2 regions of the Pseudoclavibacter endophyticus genome follow, and region 2 is predicted to be linked to the other one. Evidence: riboswitches for the same ligand, from Rfam matches in the RefSeq annotation. Region 2 holds a riboswitch; the other holds the start of a gene.

Region 1 (4,382 bases), 710 kb from region 2:
CCTCCTGCTTGTCGCCGAAATATCGGAAAAACGTGGTGCGGCCAACGTCGGCTCGCGCGGCGATGTCGCTGACCGAGACGTTGTCGAAGCCTCTCGCGGCGAACAGTTCGTCGGAGGCCTCGATGATGCGCTGCCTCACGAGGCGTCGCTTGCGATCAGCGAGGGGTTCGAGCGCGGCGGAAGGATCAGGCATGGAAGGATTCTACTGATTAATGGTACTGAGTGCCAATCTGGACTGAGGCCTGTATGGTACTGAGTACCAACTATGGGGATTCGCCCCGTTCCGTCCTGGAGGACTGCTCATGCTGACGACCGAAGACCGCCTCGACATCGCCGAGACCCTCGCGCTCCATGCCCATCTCGTCGACGCCGACCAACTCGATCGCATCGATGAACTGTTCACGCCAGACGCCGTCTACGACATGACCGCCCCCGGCATCGGAGTCTTTGAGGGACTCGATACGATTTGCGCCGCCGCGGCCCAGCTGTCTGCAAGTGGCCACGCACCCATCGCGCACTTCCTCACCAATATCATCCTGACGAGCACCGGTGAAGACGAGGCCACGGCGCTGTCGAAGTGTCTGATGATCATGGCCACGGGAACGACCCAGGGGGTGACGTACGACGACACCCTTCGCCGCGACCAAGGCCACTGGCGAATCAGTCACCGGGTCATCACTCCGGCCGGACGCCCCGTCGCGACGCGTGAAGAGCACTGAGCCGTGTAACGGAACGCCGCGCCCCTAGACTGTCGCGCGTGAACGACGACCGTGCCGCACTACTCCAGCTCATCCGTGACGAGGCCGTGTTCCACGGCGACTTCACGCTCACGAGCGGCAAGCGTGCCAGCTATTACATCGACCTCCGCAAGCTCAGTCTCGACCACCGCGCGGCCCCGCTCATCGGGCGCGTGTTGCTCGAGCTCGTCGATGAGCTCGGGGGAGCGGCCGGAGTCGACGCCGTCGGGGGCCTGACGATGGGCGCAGACCCGTTGGCCAACGCCGTCATGCACCAGGGCGTGGCCCAGGGCCGCACGATCGACGCGTTCGTCGTGCGCAAGGAGCCCAAGGGCCACGGCCGCGGCAGGCAGGTCGAGGGTCCGGATCTCGAGGGCAAGCGCGTCGTCGTGCTGGAGGACACCTCGACCACGGGCGGCTCGCCGCTCGCGGCGATCGCGGCACTCGAGGCCGTCGGCGCGACGATCGTCGGCGTCGCGGTCATCGCCGACCGCGACACCGAGGCGCGCGGCCGCATCGAGGACGCAGGCTATGCCTACCGCTACGCGTTCGACCTGGCGGATCTGGGGCTGGCCGAGACGACATGACCGAGCGAGAGGGGCCGGACGCCAACGCGTTCGGCTGGGCCGCTCCGGACGAGCCGGCGGTCGCGGGGCACGTCGCCTCGGGGCACCCCGAGGCGGCGCAACCCACCGCGCTACGTTCCAGCGCTGAGCGGGCGGCCGACGCCCCGCACCCTCGTGACATCGCTCGGTCGTCGACCGCCGACGTCGACGCGTCGCGGCGGCGCGGTCTCGACGCGGAAGCCCGACGGCGCCGCTCCACGAGGCACCGCTTCATCGGCATCGCCGCGGTCATCACCGTCGTGCTCGCGATCGGCGCCGGCGCCCTCGGCTACCTTCTGAACCCGTTCGCCCCGCAGCCGGCGCCGATGGTCGTGTCGACGCCCACGAGCGGGCCGGGTGTGCCGGGTTACGTCAGCGGTGGCAGGCTCGCCGCCGGGCAGTGCTACGCCTCCTACACGTCGGCCTGGCAGGACGAGTTCGAACTCGCAGACTGCACGACGCCCCACGCGGCCGAGTTGTATGCCGTCGTCTCGGCGACCGAGTTCGCCGCGGACGACGAGTACCCCGGGGAGGCACTGCTGCAGTCGCAGGCGATGCGCGCCTGCCAGGCTCCAACATCGATCAACATGACGGTCGCATCCGGCATCGACGACCTGCGCATCGAGGCGAGCTTCGCCATGTCGCAAAGCGATTGGGATGCCGGCGTGCGCAATTACTGGTGCTTCGCGTCGCGGGAATCGGGCGAGCCGCTGACCGACCCGCTGACGCTCACGTAGGACTCACCCAATAGGCTGTGGGACATGACCCGAGTGAGTGAGTCCATCGATGTCGACGTGCCGGTTGAGAAAGTGTTCTGGGCCGTCACCGATCCCGACACGATGCCGAGATTCCTCTCGCTCGTGAAGTCGATGGAAGTCACGGGCCCCGACACCACGAAGTGGGTCGTCGAGCTGGCCGGCAAGACGGCGTCGTTCGAGGCCAAGGCCACCGAGGTCGATCCGCCGAACCACGCCCGCTACGAGTCGATGACGCAGCGCGTGCCGTTCGTGCTTGACCTGCGCTGTCGGGCGGTCAGCCCCACGACCACGTCGCTGGTACTGGAGGCCGAGTTCGATGCCGGCGGCATGGCCGAAAAGCTCGGGCTCGCGAAGGGCGTCGCCTCAGTCGCCCTCAAGAACCAGCTCGGCAACGCGAAGAAGTACCTCGAGCGCCGCTTTGCGAGCGACGGGGTCGCCTGAGCTCGAAACGGCGATTACCGATGGAGTGGCCGCGTCGCCTAGCCTTGCCGCAGAGTCACGCGCTCCGGGGTCGGTGAGAATCCGAACCGGCGGTTACAGTCCGCGAGCCTCGGCCGAAAGGCCGGGGCCGATCCGGTGAGATCCCGGGACCGACGGTCAAAGTCCGGATGGGAGGCGCGCAGGGTCGCACAGGTGCGCCCGGCTCGCGGTCGCGCCGCGTTCCGCGAGGAATCGAGGAATGGCACGACGGCACCGCCACGCCCCGGAGTCCGAAATCGCACGGGAGCCCGGGAACCACTGCAATGGCCGAAGCCACAAAATCATTCGCCGATCGCGCGCGCGTCCTCGCGCCGGTCGGCCTGGGCATCGTGGTGCTCGTTATCTGGCAGTCCGCGAGCCTCCTCGGCCTGGTCCCGCAGCAGTTCCTGCCCTCGCCGATCGACCTCGCGGATCGGCTGTGGGGCGACCTCGCCCGGGGCGAGCTGCTCGCCTACGCATGGGTGACCCTCGGCGAGGCGATCACCGGCTCACTCATCGCCGTCTGCATCGCGGTGCCGGTCGGCTATCTCGTCGCCCGCATCGCCATCGTCGACTACGCGCTTACCCCGTACGTGGCGGCCTCGCAGGCGGTGCCGGCGATCGCGCTCGCACCTCTGCTGGTGCTCTGGGTGGGCTATGGCCTGTTCCCCATTGCGATCCTGTGCGCGATAACCGCGTTCTTCCCGATGCTCATCACCACGTCGCTCGGCGTGCGGGGCCTGCCGCAGGACGTGCTCGAGGCGGCGAGACTCGATGGCGCCAACGCCTGGCAGTCGTTGTGGCACATCGAGGCGCCGCTCGCGCTGCCGAGCGTGCTCGCGGGCGTACGCGGCGGCGCGGCGCTGTCGATCACGGGCGCCGTCGTGGGCGAGTTCACGATGGGTGGCAACGGCCTCGGCATGCTCCTCACGCTCTATCAGGGGGCCAACGACGTGGTCGGCCTGTTCTCCACGCTCACGGTGCTGGTCGTGCTCGCGGTCTCACTCTTCACCGTGCTGCGCCTCCTCGAAGCGTGGGTCGTTTGGCGCCAGAATCGGTCTCGCGGCCGCACGAGCGACGCGATCACCGCATCCATTCCCGTCGTCGGCCGCTGAGCATCCTCAGGAGACACCCATGAGCATCCACCTCACCCGTTCACGCGCCGGTCGGCGCATCGCCGCCGTCGCCGCGGCCGTCGCGCTCGTATGGGGTGTCGCCGGATGCTCGCCCGCCGGCGACGAGGGCAGCAGCGGAGACGTGCTGACGGTCGGGCTGACGTATACGCCGAACATCCAGTTCTCGCCGTTCTACGTGGCGGCCGAGCAGGGCTTCTTCGAAGAGGTCGGACTCGACGTCGAGCTTCGGCACCACGGTCAGTCGGAGGATCTGTTCGGCGCGCTGCAGAGCGGTACGGAGGACGTGGTCTACGCGGGCGGTGACGAGATCGTGCAGGCGCGCAGCAACGGCACCGACGTCGTGTCGATCGCGACGCTCTACAGCGAGTACCCGGCTGCCCTGATCGTGCCCCGCGACTCGCCGATCGAGACGGCCGCGGACGTGCGCGGTCGCACGATCGGAACCCCGGGTCCCTTCGGGCAGACGTACTTCGCGCTCCTCGCCCTGCTGCAGTCGGGCGGCATGAGCGAAGCCGACATCGATCTGCAGTCGATCGGGTACACGCAGCAGGTGGCGCTGACCTCGGGCAAAGTCGAGGGCGTCATGGGCTTCGTGAACAACGATGCCGTGCAGTTCGAGCGGGCGGGCTTCCCCGTGCGCGTCATCGACGTGTTCGCCGAGGAGCAGGAGCTCGTCGGTCCAGCCGT
Region 2 (4,382 bases):
GCGTAGCCGTGCGTGCCGCGAAGATGACGTCGACCTCGTTCTCACGATCCTCGTCGTCTGCGACGAGCACGGGCCGCCCGGCTCGGATCTCGTCGATCGCCGCGTCGATGGTCGCGAAGACGATCGTGTCGCCGGCGTCGCCGCGGTCGTCGCTGCTGTCGCGCGGTCCTTGCGCGGAGTCGTGCCCCGTGGGCGCGGCGTCGGCACCGGATGCGGCTTCGCGGGTCATGCAGGTTCCTTTCGGGCGCGAACGGTCTCGCTCGCGGTTGGTGGGCCGTTACCGACGGAGTCGGTCAGCGCCGTGGCCGTTCCCATGCCGGCATCGGCACGGGCGGTCGCGTCGGCGTCGGCGTCGGAATCGGCGTCGGCTGCGTCGCGGGCCGTGCGTGGACGGTGGCGCCGCGCGATCATCAGCACGTCGTCGCCGAGTCGCTCGACGTGCACGGTGCGCCACTGCGCCGCAGCGGCGAGCGTGTCGACGCCGAGGTCGCCGACGACGGGGGCTCCCGCGCCCAGGACGAGTGGCGCAGTGTAGGCGTGCAGTTCATCGACCACGTCGGCGCGCAGGAACGCCGTCGCGAGCGTCGGCCCTCCCTCGATGAGCACGTGCCTGATCTCGCGGCCGCCGAGTTCGGCGAGCACGACGTGCACGTCATGCGTCGCGAGGTGCACGAGCTCGCCGCCGGGCCCGCGCAGCCTGGCGCCGGCCGGCACCTCGCGCGTGCCGACCACGACGCGAAGTGGCTGATGCCCCGCGAGCGCACCGTCGGCGTTGCGGGCGGTGAGCGCAGGGTCGTCGGCGGCCACGGTGCCGGTACCGACGATGATCGCGTCGACCCGCCGCCGCACCTCGTGGGCGTGTGCGCGGGCGAGGTCGCCGGTGATCCACCGGCTCGTGCCGTCGGCGGCCGCGACCCTGCCGTCGAGGGTCGTGGCGACTTTGAGCGTGACGAAGGGCGCGCCGCGCCGCACCGCGGTCGCCCACACGTCGTTGAGGGCGCTCGCGCGCTCGTGCGGTGCGTGGGTGACGCGGATGCCTCGCGTACGGAGGACCTCGGCGCCGCCGGCGGCGAGGCGGTTCGGGTCGGTCACGGCGTACACGACGTGGCCGATGCCCGCGGCCGCGAGCCCCTCTGCGCATGGGGGGGTGCGGCCGGTGTGCGAGCAGGGTTCGAGCGTGACGACGGCTGTCGCGCCCCGGGGATCGATCCCTCGCCTGCGGGCGTCGTGCAGCGCGTCGATCTCCGCGTGCGGCGTGCCCGCACCGCGGTGGTAGCCCTCGCCGATCACGCGGCGCGGGCGTGCATCTCCGACATCGTCGGGCGCCGGGCCACCGCGCGGGGCACCGACGTGGTTGGACCACGCGCCCTCGTCGGGTTCCGGAGCGAGCAGCACGCATCCGACACGCGGATTCGGGCCGTAGACGGGCCCGAGCGCCGCGAGCTCGACCGCGTGCGCCATGGCGGCATCGAGGTCTGCGACGGCGTCGCTGCGGCTGGTCATTGGGTCCTCCGGGTTCGCCCCGGGGGTCGGCGCCGGCACCGACGAGGGTGTCGTCGCGCGCGACGGCACTCCTGCCGCCGCACATGCGTCCTCCCATCCGGACTTTGACCGTCGGCCCTGGAATTCCACCAGATCGGTCCGGTACCAAGGGAACAGGACTCACGGGCTATCACCGTCGGCTCGGATTTTCACCGACCCCGAAGCATGTTGCGTGACTCGAAACGTACCGCATCCGCGGTCGCGCTTGCCGCGTGCGGCGCCACGGCCTATGCGGCATGCCCCGCGCGACCCCGTGGGGAGGCGCACGGCGACGCGGTCCGCTCAGTGGCCGCGCAGCCGGGTGAGATCGCGTCGCTCACGCTTCGTCGGGCGCCCCGCCCCGGGCTCGCGCATCGGCACATAGCCGACGTCGATCGCCTTCGGGCGCGGCGGCGAGTGATCGATCAGGTTGGCGCGGGCCACCTCGGCGCTCCCGCGCTTCTCGATCAGCCCGGTCACCTCGAGGTCGCGGTCGAAGCCCTCGATGCGCACCCGCACCCGATCGCCGATGCGAACGGGCGTGGCCGGCTTGGCCCGGTCGTCGCCGACGCGCACGTGCCCGGCCTTACAGGCGGCCGTCGAGCGGGAGCGCGTCTTGAAGATGCGCACCGCCCACAGCCACACGTCGACCCGCACGCTCATGGGCGCACCCGTTCGTCGTGCTCGTCGATCTCCATTGCGACCGTGAGACGCCGCAGGCTGTCGGCGAGGCCGTCACGTGACTCGGGGTCGAGGTCTTCGAGCAGCTGCCGCTCCGCGGCCACGAGCCGGGTCAGCGCCTCATCGACGCGCACCCGACCGGCATCGGTCATCGTCACGAGCACCCCGCGACCGTCGTGGGGGTCGGCCTCGCGGCGCACGAGGCCACGTGCGGCAAGGCGGTCGAGCCGGTTCGTCATGGTGCCGCTCGACACGAGCGTGATGGCGAGCAGCTGCTTCGGGCTCAGGCGGTGAGGCGCGCCCGCGCGACGAAGCGCCGCGAGCACGTCGAACTCCCAGAGCTCGAGGCCGGTCGCGGCGAATGCCGACTTTCGCACCGTGTCGAGCTGCTTCGCGATGCGCTTGACACGCGAGAAAATCCGCAGCGGGTCGACGTCGAGGTCGGGGCGCTCGCGCTCCCAGTCGCGCACGATCGCGTCGACCGCGTCGACCGCGCCCTCGTGACCGGAATGCTGCTGCATCCCGCCATTATGCCGGGGGCGCCGGGACGCTACGCCCCGGCGTCGCGACGCCACGGCAGCGAGCCCACGACGCGGGCGTCGCCGATCGTGGGCTCGTCGGCGTCGGCCGTGAAACCCTGCGGGTCGAGCACGAGCACGCGGTGTCCTTCGTGCGCGAGGCGCCTCGCCGTCTCGACGAACATGCGCCTGGCGACCTCGCTCAGCGAGTGGACGGCCGTCAGATCGAGAAGGACACGGGTGGGCCCACCTTCATCGATGCCGGGCACGCCGCTGATGCGGCGTGCCACGCGTTCGCCGCCCGAGAACCGGACGGCGCCGAACACCTCCGCCACGAGCCACGCCTCGCCGGCATCGTCGGCGACCTCGTCGATCACGCGGATCACGCTGTGGCTCGGCTGCTCGGCGTCCATGAGGTGCAGCCCCATGTCACGACTGAGCCGCTGGAACAGGTCGACGCCGCGCACGCTGTTGCCCTGGGGGTCGAGGGGCGGCGAGAAGGCGGCGATGCCGAGCTGGCCGGGCAGGGCGCCCACGATGCCCCCGGCCACGCCGCTCTTGGCGGGGATGCCGACCTGCGTGACCCAGTCGCCCGTGGCGTCGTACATGCCGCAGCTCATCATGACGCTGAGCACCTGACGAGCGACGTGCGAGTGCATGACGCGCTCACCCGAGTGCACGAGTCGCCCGCCGTTCGCGAGGGCGGCCGACATGACGGCGAGGTCGCGAACCGTCACCGCGATCGACGACTGTTTCGCGTATCCGCGCACGACCTCTGCCGGGTCGTCGGGGAGGAGGCCCGATGCGCGGAGCATGTGGGCGATGCCGAGGTTGCGGTGGTTGTTCTCGAGCTCCGACTCGAGGACGCTTTCGTCGATGCTCAGCTGGCGCCCGGCGAGCGCCGAGAAGGCGTCGATGATCCGTTCCGTCCGTGCCCCTTCGTCGGCGCCCGGGCCTATGACGAGGCTGTGCGCGGCGATGGCGCCCGCATTGATCATGGGATTGAACGGCCGGCCCGTGCTGGCCTCGAGCGAGAGCTCGTTGAAGGCGTCGCCGCTCGGCTCGACGCTGATGTGCTGGAGGACCGTGTCGAGACCGGAGTCCTGGATCGCCAGCGCGTAGACGAACGGCTTCGCGATCGACTGGATCGTGAACGGCACCTCGTCGTCGCCGACGCTGTACACCTCGCCGTCGATCGTCGCGAGGGCGAGCGCGAGCCGCCCGGGGTCGGCCGACGCGAGCTCCGGGATGTCGTCGGGGAGCTCGCCTTCCTGGTCGGGGGAACAGGCGGTCAGTACCTCGGAAAGGTAGTCCGGCAACGGGGTTTGCATGGCCGTAGTGTGCCCGCATGCCATGATCGGTGGCTGAAACGGCGGCGGTGCCGGCGGTATCGCCGGGAGTGGGGCCCGCCTGCACGCGCTCGCGGACGTCTGGCAGACTTGGTGGGTGCGGCGCGCGCTGCGCGGTCCTCCTTGGTGTAACGGCAGCACAACAGCCTTTGGAGCTGTGGGGTCCAGGTTCGAATCCTGGGGGAGGAGCGGGTGTGTCACTCAGTCGACCCTGTCTCACTCATGCGGCCCTGCCCGGCTCCACCGGCACGGGCGCGCCGCAGCAGCCGTCACGATGGACGCCGGAGCGCTTTGGAGGAACGCCGTGACCGAG

What was found. A riboswitch is a leader RNA that binds a small molecule or an ion and turns the genes downstream of it on or off. The one in region 2 is predicted to bind FMN.
Region 1: another riboswitch for FMN. It lies ahead of F8O04_RS01800 (ABC transporter permease); the one in region 2 lies ahead of ribD (bifunctional diaminohydroxyphosphoribosylaminopyrimidine deaminase/5-amino-6-(5-phosphoribosylamino)uracil reductase RibD).

Annotation. Positions count from the first base shown of each region.
Region 1 covers NZ_WBJY01000001.1:412,391-416,772, forward strand. Annotated here, with positions in the region: gene F8O04_RS01775 (TetR/AcrR family transcriptional regulator) at 1-193, opposite strand, end outside; gene F8O04_RS01780 (nuclear transport factor 2 family protein) at 303-719, shown strand; gene pyrE (orotate phosphoribosyltransferase) at 749-1,324, shown strand; gene F8O04_RS01790 (septum formation family protein) at 1,321-2,079, shown strand; gene F8O04_RS01795 (SRPBCC family protein) at 2,104-2,541, shown strand; FMN riboswitch at 2,597-2,723, shown strand; gene F8O04_RS01800 (ABC transporter permease) at 2,844-3,674, shown strand; gene F8O04_RS01805 (ABC transporter substrate-binding protein) at 3,694-4,382, shown strand, end outside.
Region 2 covers NZ_WBJY01000001.1:1,118,525-1,122,906, forward strand. Annotated here, with positions in the region: partial or broken gene ribB (3,4-dihydroxy-2-butanone-4-phosphate synthase) at 1-124, opposite strand, end outside; gene ribD (bifunctional diaminohydroxyphosphoribosylaminopyrimidine deaminase/5-amino-6-(5-phosphoribosylamino)uracil reductase RibD) at 226-1,503, opposite strand; FMN riboswitch at 1,584-1,712, opposite strand; gene F8O04_RS04890 (RNA-binding S4 domain-containing protein) at 1,825-2,184, opposite strand; gene F8O04_RS04895 (MarR family winged helix-turn-helix transcriptional regulator) at 2,181-2,723, opposite strand; gene F8O04_RS04900 (glutaminase) at 2,753-4,051, opposite strand; tRNA gene F8O04_RS04905 (tRNA-Gln) at 4,187-4,258, shown strand; gene glmU (bifunctional UDP-N-acetylglucosamine diphosphorylase/glucosamine-1-phosphate N-acetyltransferase GlmU) at 4,344-4,382, shown strand, end outside.